2 regions of the Vibrio sp. DW001 genome follow, and region 1 is predicted to be linked to the other one. Evidence: riboswitches for the same ligand, from Rfam matches in the RefSeq annotation. Region 1 holds a riboswitch; the other holds the start of a gene.
The links. A riboswitch is a leader RNA that binds a small molecule or an ion and turns the genes downstream of it on or off. The one in region 1 is predicted to bind lysine.
Positions count from the first base shown of each region.

Region 2: it holds a riboswitch for lysine, as region 1 does, so the genes downstream of both, L3V77_RS10945 (Na+/H+ antiporter NhaC family protein) here and lysC (lysine-sensitive aspartokinase 3) in region 1, are expected to answer to the same signal.

Region 1 is NZ_CP091975.1:3,423,511-3,430,861, reverse strand. It holds gene metH (methionine synthase) at 1-1,756, shown strand, start outside; gene lysC (lysine-sensitive aspartokinase 3) at 1,867-3,168, opposite strand; lysine riboswitch at 3,326-3,503, opposite strand; gene L3V77_RS15600 (alanine--glyoxylate aminotransferase family protein) at 3,725-4,846, shown strand; gene L3V77_RS15595 (Wzy polymerase domain-containing protein) at 4,875-6,707, opposite strand; gene uvrA (excinuclease ABC subunit UvrA) at 6,832-7,351, opposite strand, start outside.
Region 2 is NZ_CP091975.1:2,419,090-2,426,440, forward strand. It holds gene hisG (ATP phosphoribosyltransferase) at 1-472, opposite strand, end outside; His leader region at 583-704, opposite strand; gene L3V77_RS10945 (Na+/H+ antiporter NhaC family protein) at 805-2,400, opposite strand; lysine riboswitch at 2,497-2,676, opposite strand; gene L3V77_RS10950 (H-NS family nucleoid-associated regulatory protein) at 3,042-3,449, shown strand; gene L3V77_RS10955 (inosine/guanosine kinase) at 3,521-4,825, opposite strand; gene L3V77_RS10960 (DUF2057 family protein) at 4,994-5,662, opposite strand; gene L3V77_RS10965 (porin) at 5,822-6,751, opposite strand.

The sequences.
Region 1 (7,351 bases):
TAATGCCGTGGGTAAAGAAGAAGATTCATCTACTCAAGAATGGCGAAGTTGGCCTGTAGAGAAAAGGTTAGAGCATTCACTCGTTAAAGGCATTACAGAATTTATCGTCGAAGATACAGAAGAAGCAAGAGTTAATGCTTCTAAGCCACTACACGTCATTGAAGGCCCTTTGATGGATGGCATGAATGTAGTCGGTGATTTGTTTGGCGAGGGAAAGATGTTTTTACCTCAAGTGGTTAAATCTGCGCGGGTAATGAAGCAAGCGGTCGCGCATTTAGAGCCCTTTATTAATGCTTCGAAAGAAGAGAGTCGTGCAAATGGAAAAATCCTGCTTGCGACAGTCAAAGGTGATGTACACGATATAGGCAAGAATATTGTCGGTGTCGTTTTACAGTGTAATAACTACGAGATAATTGACCTTGGTGTGATGGTTTCTTGCGAAAAAATTCTCAAGGTGGCGAAGGAAGAGAAGGTCGATATCATTGGTTTGTCAGGTTTGATTACACCTTCGTTAGATGAGATGGTGCATGTAGCCAAAGAGATGGAACGACAGGGTTTCGATCTTCCACTATTAATCGGTGGCGCGACGACATCGAAAGCCCATACCGCTGTCAAGATTGAACAGAATTATAGCCATCCAGTTGTTTACGTAAATAATGCTTCGCGTGCTGTTGGTGTTTGTTCATCGTTACTTTCAGATGAATTGCGTCCAGCGTTTGTTGAAAAAGTCGAACAAGACTATGTCAAAGTTCGAGATCAGCATAATCGTAAAAAACCACGCACAAAGCCTGTTTCATTACAAAGAGCACGAGATAATAAAGTCGCGATTGACTGGCAGAATTATACCCCCCCAGAACCGGCAAAATTAGGTGTACACGTTTTTGAAAATTTCGATGTGGCGAGCTTAAGACGCTATATAGATTGGACCCCGTTCTTTATGACTTGGACGCTTATGGGTAAGTACCCTAAGATTTTTGAACATGAAGAAGTCGGTGAAGAAGCGAAAAGATTATTTGACGATGCGAATGAATGGCTGGACAAAATAGAACGTGAAGGCCTACTTAAAGCAAGTGGTATTTGTGCTTTACTTCCTGCCGCAAGCATTGGTGATGATATCGAAGTGTATACTGATGAATCACGTACGCAAGTTGCAAAAGTACTTCACAATTTACGTCAGCAGACAGAAAAGCCTAAAGGCTTTAACTATTGTTTGAGTGATTATATTGCCCCCAAATCGAGTGGTAAAAAGGATTGGATTGGAGGTTTTGCGGTTACAGGTGGTATTGGTGAGCGCGAACTGGCCGATAAGTTTAAAGCTGAAGGTGATGATTACAATGCAATCATGGTTCAGGCTGTAGCAGATCGATTAGCAGAAGCTTTTGCAGAATGTTTACATGAAAAAGTGCGTAGAGAAATTTGGGGTTACTCTCCCGAGGAGATGTTATCCAACGAAGATCTTGTTAGAGAGAAATACCAAGGTATTAGGCCTGCACCTGGTTACCCAGCTTGTCCTGAGCATACAGAGAAAGGTGCTTTATGGGAGCTTCTTAATGTTGAAGAATCGATTGGTATGTCTTTGACATCTAGTTTTGCAATGTGGCCTGGAGCCTCAGTCTCGGGTTGGTATTTTTCACACCCTGATTCGCGATTTTTTGCTGTGGCTCAGATACAACAAGATCAGGTTGAGGATTATGCAGAGCGTAAAGGTTGGAATATTCTTGATGCGGAGAAGTGGTTAGGCCCTAACATCAGCTAGTAGTGGAAGCTATTGCTAAACATGACAGACTTTGACGACACGATAGAAGACAAAGAAGGATGAATAAAAAGGCTTGGTTAAAGATACCAAGCCTTTTTATTCGAAGACCATTACTCACGTAGCTCGAATAATTCTCTATGTAGATCCTGAACGGCCCGACGGGAATCAACAGAACGTACTAAGAAGCACAAATTGTGCGGACTCGCACCATAGCAAATCATGCGTAGATTGAAGTCTTCTAATGTACTGAATACTTTTTTTGCGTAACCTTTGCATTCACTCATATTGTTGCCAATAAGCGCGACCAAACAGAGATTTTGCTCTACTTCTACAGTACAAAGTTCTTCAAGCTCTTTTTGGGCGTCAATGGGTAGTTCTGGCGCGCCACCGGATGTGTTCGTTTGATCAAGAGTAAGCGATACACTTACTTCTGATGTAGTGATTAGATCAACGGAAATCTTATACTTCGCTAGAATTTTAAACACGTCGGCTAAGAAACCATACGCTTGAAACATATTCGGACTACGCAGCGTTACCATGGTTTGGTTTCCGCGTAATGCTAATGCTCTAAACAGCGGTGAACTTCCTACTTTTTGTCTGATCCAAGTCCCTCCTTTTTCTGGCTCTTTAGATGAACCTACGAACACGGGAATACCATGGCGCAATGCGGGAACTAGTGTCGATGGGTGTAGTATTTTGGCTCCGAAGTTGGCCATTTCGGAGGCTTCACTGAAACTGATTTCAGGGATGGGTGCTGCCTTCGCTACTATGCGTGGATCTGTCGTGTAAATACCAGGAACATCGGTCCAAATCTCAAGGCCAGAAGCTTCAACCGATTCTGCGATTAATGCTGCACTATAATCACTGCCGCCACGGCCAAATGTCGTAGTATTACCATCTATATCAGCGCCAATAAAGCCTTGTGTAACGACAACATTATCGCGGCATAAAGGGATGAGTTTTTCTTGTGCTAGTTTGGCAACCGAATCTAGTTCTGGTTCTGCTTTTCCGTAGGCGCTGTTGGTTCTCATCATATCGCGAATGTTAAAACGTACCGCACTTAAGCCGCGCTCTCTTAGTATTTGAGTGAGCAAGTGGGTTGACATCCGTTCGCCATAAGCAACCATGTGATCTGTGAGTTTATCGCTACTTTGGAATGATGCCGCTTCAGCAGCCGATGCCACGCTCTTTAATAAAGAGGCAACTGATTGTTCTGTTTCTAAAGGGTCGGCGAGTTTATCAATGATGGCATAATGGATATCTTCAAGTTGTTCAATGACAACACGACGACGTTGTTCGTCTTGAACACCATTAGCCAACTCAACCAACAAGTTTGTCACACCAGAGCAAGCACTAATGACGATAAGTTTTGTGTTTGGGTTGTTCTCGATTATTTCAGCACAACGGCTCATGGCTTCAAAGTTGGCGACGCTTGTGCCACCAAATTTTGCTACATTGAATGCGCTCACGGCATTTCTCCCTGTATGTATTCAAATTAACAGTATTTCTATTTTTGTTATATTGAAGAGAGATTACTAGAGCAGAGGAAAAGCATTAGATATGGATGCGGACCTCAGAAGCTCTTCACCAAACAAGGTTGGTGACAATTGGTAGGATTCAGCCTACTCAACCGATAATTATTCACACTCAATGAAATATCATCTCGGCACTGCTCCCCCTGATTGCTTTGTCTCGGAGTTAAGGCTCCACAAAACACTTGCCTGGGCAATGCTCCTCTTCTGCTATAAAGCGAATTATCTAAATCAAGTTCAAACAAATCCAGACCTATTCATTGAACGATGTTGACGTCTAAATGTCAATTGCTAAAACTAATATTTGCCCAGTATTTATACAATGTACAAACGGTCCTTGAACAAGTGGTTTGACCTCTATACTAGAGTCGAATTGTTGGATGGTGAATTATGAGTTAGTCTTTAATACCCTACGCGTCTTATAAAAGGAATAATTATGACGATACAGAGCTTTATACCTCCTCATAGAACATTAATGGGCCCCGGTCCTTCAGATATATCACCGCAAGTTTTGCAAGCGTTGAGTCGTCCAACGATAGGGCATCTTGACCCATTATTTATCAATATGATGGACGAACTAAAACAGCTTCTTAAATACGCCTTCCAAACAGAGAACACGTTTACTATTGCGGTATCTGCACCCGGTAGTGCTGGTATGGAGGCTTGTTTTGTCAACCTAGTAGAAGCTGGCGATAAAGTGGTTGTGTGCCGAAATGGTGTGTTTGGTGAAAGGATGCGTGAAAATGTCATCCGCTGCGGTGGTGAAGCTGTCGTGGTTGATAATGAATGGGGCGAACCTGTTGACGTTAGAAAAGTAAGAGATGCCCTTGACGCTAACTCTGATGCAAAAATTTTAGCCTTCGTACATGCTGAAACCTCTACAGGTGCTCTCAGTGACGCACAAGCTTTGGCTTCTTTAGCACAAGAGAGAGGGGTCTTGACCATTGTTGACGCGGTGACTTCGCTTGGAGGCGTGCCGTTGAAAGTAGACGAATGGGGATTAGATGCCGTGTATTCCGGTAGTCAGAAATGTTTGTCCTGTGTGCCTGGTCTATCTCCTTTGACTTTTTCTGCAGCGGCTATTCAGCGCATTCAAAATAGACAGTCACCTGTGCAAAGTTGGTTTTTAGATCAAAGTTTAGTATTGGGTTACTGGAATGGTGAAGGTAAACGTAGCTATCATCACACGGCACCGGTGAATAGCCTTTATGCTCTGCATGAAGCCTTGTTGTTACTAAAAAATGAAGGGTTGGAGAATGCATGGAAACGGCATCAGATCATGTATGAAAAATTAAAGACTGGTTTAGAGTTGATGGGGATTCAATTTGTAGTAGATGAAGATTATCGACTGCCACAACTCAATGCCGTCTATATACCTGAAGGGGTAGACGATGGTGCCGTTAGAGCAACGCTACTTAATGACTATAACTTAGAAATAGGTGCTGGTTTAGGAGCATTAGCTGGAAAGACATGGCGTATAGGGTTGATGGGGTACGCCTCGAGAAATGAAAACGTGGCTCTATGTCTAAAAGCGTTGGACGAGACTTTAAATCAATAAGTTCGTAAGTAGGGTGGTTTGTACCACTCTACTTTTTAGTCGCTCCCTCTTCTTTTCTAGTATCAGACTCAATCGAATTACTCTCTTCTTCAATCACATTATTTTCAGCATTTTGGTTGTACTCTTCATCTACAGCAATGGGTTCTATGTCTATGGTTGAAAAGTCATGATTTGGAAATAAGAAGCTGGCTTCTGAACGTATTTGATTTGCTTTGCTTATTTCACCTAAACCTAAATAAGCCATGATCAGATTGCTGTAATATAATTCTTGTGGTTTTTGTCTAATGGCTTGTAAAGCCCAGACTATGTACTGTTTGATGGCAAGCGCATCGCCGGTTAATAACCCTTGCTTAAGAGAGGCACTGTATAGATTCCACTCGTAGCGCAATTGCTGTGATATGGGATAGACAGTCTGTGTCAGAATTCTTGAGTCTTTTGGAAAAGAGTGTTCAAACCTGAACAATGTCATATTGGTTTGTAATGCCATCAACATATAAGCAGATGTGACCGTTGGAACAACAAAGCTAGTGCTTCTTATCAGAACCTTAGTAATCTTAGAAATAGAGTGGATTTTGTATTTTGAGGTTCTTTGATCGATCCAATATAAAAGTATGATGAAAACTAACCAATGAATAGCCGAATGATAAAAAGGTGCGCCCATCTGGCTATGCAGCACGATAGGTATAAATAGGCTAAATATGGCTAATCGAGTTCCTCTACGTGCAGAGTATATTTTGAACAGCACCATTATCATCGCAAGGAAAATACCTACAATTGGAATCAGTCCTCCTTCGATTCCCCAATAAAGAGTTTCATTTAATGGATGCTCGACAGATGAATATCCTACCGGATAATCCGAATTTAATTGATGTTGTCTTGCAGAATACAAAATATATTCGGGTTCAAATCGACCATATCCGTATCCAGTAAAAGGTTTCTCTATGAGCATATCTATCGCTTGTGGAAATAACGTAGATCTTTCTATTTGTTGTTTTTGAAAGGACTGCGCGTCAACGCTATTGGCGGAAATAAGCATCAAACCAAACCCTATTCCGGCCACTGACGATGATATCCAACCGCTGAATCTTTGTGGTGTTGAGAAGCGATACAGATAGGTTGCAATAATAACAAAACCGAATGCCGTACCTATCCATTCTAATTCACGTGCAAGAATGATAATTAAGGGGGCAGTGATCAGTGGTACTAAGTAAAGAAACAGTGTTCGACTTACTTTTTGACCATACTTTCTTTGTTGTCTCGCAAGCAAATACCCAGAGATAACGAGACCAGTAGATATGAAACTAACCATGACACTGGGGTCTTGGAAAATACCAAAGGGCATTTTAGTGAATGTGTTGGAACCAAGTAGTTCCTTCGGTAATAAATTGAAAAACTGAACATAGCCAAGTATTACTTCGATTATGGCGGCGATGACAATAAACCAAAGTAAACGTTGTTTATGGAGATTACTGAGATTAAATTGCTGCAATACGACGAAAAATAACCATCCAGACCAAAGACTAGCGAGCCGAGGTAGTGTGAGGAGCCAGAGATTAGCTATTGGATAAAAAATAGGTAACGTTAGTATGAGACAACAGATCAATAGGACAATGGTTAACTTGGTGTAGCGAATCCGCTTTGTGCTAGCAATATGGTAGAAGCCAATGGCAATGATTAATCCAAGGCAAGCCCAAATGAGGGTATTGAATGGGAGAGCTAACCCTATGCCATCTAAATTTGGGATATAAATGTGCATGGCGATGATAAATACAAAGCCAATTGCGAACATAAATGTGCGGTTAAGCGGCGCCTTAGCTTTCTGAGGAGCGAGTCTTGTCCCACTAAGGTGAATGATAGCCATTATTGGATCCCTAAATAAAAAGCGAGCTTCGCTCGCTTTTCTACTGTACCTTTTTTTTTAAAGACTACCTAGAGTCTATTGTTTTTAACGCGGGTGATGTTTAAAATCACATATTTGTTCTGGACTATTTTTTAGATTTTAGCATGGGTTTCAAAAACCGTGCTGTATGAGACCCTTTAACCTTAGCGACGTCTTCTGGTGTTCCTTCAGCTATAATTTCGCCACCACCATTACCACCTTCAGGCCCGAGATCAATTACCCAATCAGCCGTTTTGACTACATCTAAATTATGCTCAATAACCACAACGGTATTACCGTGGTCTCTTAACCTATGTAGTACAGTTAATAGTTGTTGAATATCGTGGAAATGAAGGCCTGTTGTCGGTTCATCCAAGATGTATAGTGTTTGGCCTGTATCGCGTTTAGATAGTTCTTTTGCAAGTTTTACTCGTTGTGCTTCGCCACCAGAAAGCGTTGTAGCGGCTTGACCTAGTCGTATATAAGATAGACCAACATCCATCAATGTTTGTAGTTTTCGTGCAATCACTGGCACCGGGGAAAAATATTCTCTAGCATTTTCCACCGTCATTTGCAGCACTTCATCGATAGATTTCCCCTTGTATCTTACTTCCAAGGTTTCACGG
Region 2 (7,351 bases), 1.0 Mb from region 1:
GCGCCACTTCTACAGACCCTTGTAAATTACAAGTGCTGAAATCAACACCCTGCTCATCCATAAAGGCTTTTAGAAGGTGTGGATAGGTGGTGGCAATACGCTTTCCATTGAGGTCTTGCGGACCGTTGTATTGTTCATCTTGATTAATAGCAATGGACAATCGACAACCACCAAAATCTAAACGGCGAAGAGCAACAAATTCACTAGGTTCACCTAAAGCGACTCTGTCTAAGCGGACTTCTTCTAGCTCATTTTCACCGATAAAACCAAGGTCAACTACACCATCCATGACCAACCCAGGGATATCATCATCACGCACCAGTAGTAAATCGATAGGCATATTTTCTGTATGGACAACTAAACGCTCACCCATCAAATTAAACTTAGCACCACACTTTTTAAGCAGTTCTTGGCATTCTTTACTTAGGCGGCCTTTTTTCTGGATGGCAATTCTGAGTCGTTGTGTTTGCATTATTCTATTCCCTGTCTGAATATTCGTTATTTTTTTAAATTCTGATTTCGCTTTGTATTACAAATTACTGGCGCGATTTTGTGCATAAATACGTTGAAACATCTAAAACCAAAAAACCCTCGGGGCTTTTATTTCCCGAGGGTTCGAATCTTTGATTTGACCTCCGGGATTTATTATCTCCCGGGTATGCGTACACCGCCCGAAAGACTACTCAGGATGATGGTGATGATGAATGTTCATTACAAATATACGCATAATTTCTTAGTTCCTTTCGCTTATAAACACACTAACTAAGCTCGATTCAATTTTCAACCTAAAAATGTGTTTTTTTTTTACGCATTTTGCATCTGTTGGTTTTTTGCTTTAGATATCGTCGACAATACGAAGCAGGCAATCACGAATGCAATAGAGGCAGTTGCGAATGACGTTGCGACAGAATTCGTTAACCCAAGAACAACAAAACCGACACTAGAGACAAGCGCGACAGTAATGGCATAAGGCAATTGAGTCGCAACATGATCGATATGATTACAACGAGCCCCCGTAGATGACAATATAGTCGTATCTGAAATCGGTGAACAGTGATCACCGAAGACTGAACCTGCCAAAACAGCACTCAGCATAGGCAACATCATTGTTAAGTCTGTCGCACCTGCCATATCGCCTGCTATCGGTAACATTATTCCAAACGTTCCCCATGATGTTCCAGTAGAGAACGCCATTAACCCAGACAATAAAAATAAAATGACAGGCAACCAGTGGACGCTAATATTGCCTTGAATTAAAGAAGACAAATAGGCCCCTGTTTTCATGTCGCCGATAACCGAACCTATCGACCATGCAAAAATCAATATTAATATAGCGCTAAACATAGATTTAGCACCAATCCAAACTGTATTGGCAATATCGGCTATCGGTAATTTTTGTTTGAAGACGGTAAATAATGCAACAATTAATCCGGCTAAGCCACCATATACAAGCGAGCGACCAACATCGGTATTTTCAAATGCCCCTAGCAATGAAAACATTTTACCATCAGCTTCTAATGCCGTGCTTCCGGTATATATCATCGACACAACCGTTGCGAAAATCAAAAATAGAATAGGAAGGACTAAATCAGACACTTTTCCATATTCACTTTCTACGATAGCGAGCTCTTCATTTAATTCTAGAGCTTCAGGACTACCGTCATCAGACGTGAATTTATTGTTTAAGGACGCTTCATGTTCATGTTTACTCATTGCACCAATGTCTAATTGAAACCATGCAACAGCAAACACCATCAATAATGCAAATACCGCATAAAAATTCATTGGTACTAAACGTAAATAGGCACCCAAAGCTGAATATTCAGTTAACCCATGGCTTACTAGAATACCGCTGATAATAGTCATTATATACGCGCCCCAACTAGAGACAGGCATTAATACACACATAGGTGCTGCGGTTGAATCTAAAATATAGGCCAACTTTGCCCGTGACACATTGTAACGATCGGTGACAGGGCGTGATATCGCGCCAACAGCAAGGCTATTGAAATAATCATCGACAAATATAAATACGCCTAAAAAGGCCGCGAGCAATTGTGAACCACGTTTACTTTTCACTCGTGTTTGAGCCCAAAGAGCGAACGCTCTAGTGCCTCCTGACAGAGTTAATAACGCGGTCATCATTCCAAGGATGATTAAAAAGGCAACAATACTCATATTCCAAGTATTAATACCGCCATCCTCGACAAATACACCTTTGACCGTAGTGCCTATATAGCTAAAGGAGTTTAATATGGAATAGTCCGCAAGGAGTAAGGCGCCTAATACAATACCAATACCCAAGGAAACTAATACACGGCGGGTAACGACAGCAAGGCCTAAAGCCATTAAAGGTGGTAATAACGATAAGGGTGACGAAGCAAAGTCTACTAAATTCATGATCTACAAAACCGATTGGTTAGAGATCTACTGCAGAATTAACATGTAAAATGTGGATATGTTAATGATAAGTGAAAGAAAACCAACAGTTTCCCAACCCACAGTAGCGCTCCATAGTTAATAAAAAATACACTATGGCAGTGTCGTAATTATTAAATACGACCCCAGCAAGCGGCTTGATAAACGCACTCACTTCGGCAATAACTCCTTTCTAGGCTATTCATTGGCATCACCCCAATAGAATGTACTGATAGTTATTGCTCCTCTACCTCAGTAAACAGCTAGGTTATAAAGAAAAACTCTTATATAAACCTAGAAACTGAATAAGGTGCGCGCAATTGTACGGATTTGACCATCTTTTGCAACATAAAAAGCCGTCACAATTCATTTCATTCGATAGATATGTCCATAGAATCCAATACGGTTGATATACACTGCTTTTTAAACGGTTACGTAATAATGTCAGAGAATTGTCAAAATATCAGTTCATCGAATTGGAAATATGAGGTCAATTTACAAAAATTTATATTATTATGTCGCGAGATTAGTACGATATATATAATTTAATTCTAAATAATTTGGTATTATTTAATTTGACTGTTATTATTGTGGTGTTTAATAATAATCAAATGGAAGTAAACATGTCAGAACTTACAAAAACGCTGCTCAATATTCGTAGTCTGCGTGCCTTTGCTCGCGAATTAACTTTTGAGCAATTAGAAGAAGCCCTAGAAAAACTTACCGTCGTTGTTGAAGAACGTCGTTCAGCAGCAGACGAAGAAAAAGCAGCTTTAGCGGAAAGAGAAGCTAAGCTAGCTGAATATGCTCAGATGATTGCAAAAGATGGCATTGATGTTGAAGATTTAATTTCTGCGTTATCTGGCGAAACCAAAACAAAAACTCGTAAGAAGCGCGAACCTCGCCCAGCTAAATATAAATATGTTGATACAAATGGCGAAGAAAAAACTTGGACAGGGCAAGGTAGAACACCTTCTACTATCCAATCGCAGCTTGATGCTGGTAAACCTTTAGATGATTTCCTAATCTAAAGTAAATGAATTAAATTATTAAGAGCTCCTTATGGAGCTCTTTTTTTATCATTCTATTAATACAACAACTATTATCTCTCCCAATACGCTTCCTCTAAACTATCTTCGCGCTCAGGTAATCCTCTTGATAATCGGGGGGAATGTTGTACTAATACTTCATAGCTCGCTCTGTTTGAATATTTACACACTTGAGAGAACGAGGAATACGTTAAATAAGGGTATTGATGCTTACTTGAATTTGGCACATTTTCTTTATGATATCTATTTGCAGCCATATCATGCAACAACGCAGAAAGCGCAGCGTCCCCTGCTCCATTCGTATTCTTAATTTTTTCAGGTCCTCCCATATAAGGCGCAATATGAGAGTAAACCTTGATTGGTGACTCACACGCATCCATAATGGTTGGTCGACTAAACTCGTATTCGTTGAACTCGGCGATAGCGCCAGGCAGCAACGGCAACGTAGTTGGTCTCTTAGCACTATCTTCCGTATAACCAGCCATAAACAGTCCTACAGGGCCCGCAGTACACAATACTAAGTCAACCCAATCCAATGCCTTGTCTGCGGCTAACAGAGGGTCTCCGTTACCGGTGAGCGCTTCTGCTTCGTCTTCGTTCATCGCCACAACTGATACATGGTCGTTTAAAAACTGTTGCCAAAATAGTGGGTCATCTTGAATAACAAATTTTGTACCAAGAGTAAGCACCACAGGGACATGATATTTTTTGGCGTACTCTATAGCGCGCATTGTTGCGTCCGGCATCGGGTCGCCTTCTTTACAACGAACCAGATATGCCGTTAAGACCAGGGCAGAAGCATTTTCAAAAATCGATTCAGGGATGCTATCAGGACGTAATTGATTCATCTGTCCCTCACTGATGGCGAAGGTCCTTTCGCCATTGTCCGATATCAACGCAAAACAGCGTCCTATCGCACCCGTGACCGATTGGAGGTAGTTAAGGTCCATACGGCTAGAGGTATTACACAAATAGCGATAGCCATAGCTGCCAATTTCAATGTCTTTACTCATCACTCCCAACAGGGTCGACTTGTCATCAGCAAGAACGGAATAGTTATGTAGCGTATTTCCTATGGTTCCGCCCGCAAACTCATTACTTATCAGCTCATCGCGTTTTAGTTGCTGATAAAGTGCTTCCGCTGTTTCGTCATCAATAACCAGAGAATGACCTTTACTGAGACCATATTTTTCGATGAAATGATCGGGCACTCGAGCTTCGATATCCACTAATGTCTGATCAATCCCAATGATATGCGTTCTTGTCATCCTTTTATTAGTTTGTACTTGAGTCACTAAAGGATCGCGCGCATTAACGGGAAAATAGTGTTTAGATTTGCGTTGACCGGGAAATTTCATAGAAAGGTTCTGCTGCTAGTAAGGGCGTATGTCCAATTCTAGCCTTTGTTATTTGTAACAGCAATATGACGGTAAAAAGCAAACGTTTTCGTATTGGGAATAATATTCAGACAACAAAAAACCGCCAATAACAAATTATTGGCGGTTTTTTGTTGTCTGAATAAAGGATTATTCTTGGTCAATCATCCATCTACGGAATTCTTTACGCTCGGCTTTAGAGGCTTTTAGATACCAAGCTTTTAGTTGATCGAGGTTAACACCATCGTTAGGTAAGTTTCCTTTTGAAGCACTGTCATGTCCAGCAGAACTTCCTGCCGCAACGGTTGTTGCTGCAACTGCCGCTAATTCCGCTTTCGCTGTGATTTCAGCTTCGCTACCGAAGAAGATGGCGTTGTTCTGGTTGTGTTCCACAACAAGTTCTTGCACATCTTGATATGGCATAAAGCCATCTTTACCTTCGAGTTTCTGGTAGGTATATTCTACATCCCCATTCGAATCGACCAATTTCATTTTTGGTACGCCTTCAAAATGTCGTGTTGCCCATTCGTAATTATTCATTTGAGGTGCAATAATTTCTAGGTCTTGTCCATTGGATTCAAACATCATTATGAATGGGGCAGAGTCAAACACTTTCTTACTTGAACCTTTTCCGAGCCGCGCAGATACTCTTACTACCACCTGAGTAAACCCGTCCTTTAGTTCAAAGGGGCCACTCCAAGATTCAGGTTCTTGTTCATTTATTACCAAAATCCGTATATTTTTACCTGGGATCAACTCAGCTGACGATACGGCACCTGATAGCACTAAACCAATTAGCACATAGAATATGCGTTTCATATTATTCCTTAATTTATTCAAACACTAAAATTGTCATTCCGCTTCATGATACCGATTCTACGTAGTAGAGCCAAGCCCGTAGACGGTATTTATTCACGCAATAAAAAAACCACCCTATGGGTGGTTTTTTTGGATTCTATTTGAAACTAAAGTTTCAGATTAGAATTCTACTTTAGCGCCTACAGCATAGCCAACTTCGCTATCATCTAGGTCGTTGCCGCCAATTTCAGCGTAAAGCGTTGTAGCTGGAGCAATTGCATAACCTGCGTTAACGAAGTAGTTAGTTGAGTCGAGGATAACAACGCCATCGCTATCAGTAACACCAACTTCAACATCAACCCAATCAACACCTGCAGAAAGTGTTACTTTCTGAATAGTGTAGTCAGCAGTAATAGCTACTGTGTTAGCTGTATCTTCTACATCGTAGTAAGCAAGGCCAACATTAGCAGCAGCAAACGCGTAGCTTGCTTCTAGAGCAAAAGTATCTTGGTCAGCTTTGTTTGAAGTGCCGTAGTAACCCATTAGGTCGAAGCCTGCCATTGTTACACCAGCTTTCATATCGAACAAATCAGCTTTTGTGTCATCAGAACGTTGGTCATCACGGTATGCAGCTGATACGTAGAACATGTCGCTAGAGTAATCCCAACGTACAGTTTCGTCGCCACAAACGTCAGCTTGTTCAACTGTAGTAGTAGTACCAAACTGGAAATCATTACCAAGACCTAGGTCATCACCGATGCTACATAAGTCACCGACTTTGAACGAACCCGCAGATGCAGTATAGAATGCAAAGTAAACGTCACCCATGTTTGAGCTGCCGCTTTGAGTAGTGCCGCCGTCGTCACCTTGGAATTCCCAGTAACCACCAACAGAAAGCTCATCACTTACTGCGTAGCGAACGTCAAATTTAATGTCTGCATCTTGGATTTCTTGCTGTACGTGTGAGTTGTCTGCTGTACCTTTAAGATAAACAACTTCTAGGTCGCCGCCGATGTTAACTGTAGCGCCATCATTGTTGTAAACTTCAACTCCTGCGTTAGCTGCCGTTGACGCAAGAAGTACTGATAATGCTAATAGAGTCTTTTTCATAGTAAACCACTGCCTTTTCTTAAGAAAATTTAGGAAATCCTTTTTTGGTTTCCTTTTTTTATTTTATTGGTGACAACGTTTTACCAAATTGGCTAGCCGTCATCACCACTAAATTTCGAAACCTAGATTGCAAAAGAAATCGCCTCATGTCAAACACCTAAAAAAATAAAAATAAAAATACATAAATTAATATAAAACAACAGGTTAGCATTAATTTCATTCAGTAAAGTAATTATTTACACTACCATTCGCATCAAATTCATACCGACTCCAATAGGATGTATATGGTTGATAATATCGAATAAAATTAAAATAATAGCTTTTTACAATATAAATATCCGGAAAATATAAAATATTAGCATTTTATATTACATCACATTCCTCTAACGTAGCATCTAAGAAGGTTCAGTTTTTTTTTGTGAGCTTGATCTAGTTTTAGTCAGAAAAGAACTAAATTTGTGATTCAAATCTCCTGACAAACACGATAAATAGCCAATAAAAATAAATTCTTATCTAAATAAAATGGGTAATAATAGCGTCACATTAATATGCTTCGTGATAGTTCTCACATATTCTTGAGCAATAGAGCCAAGGACTTGG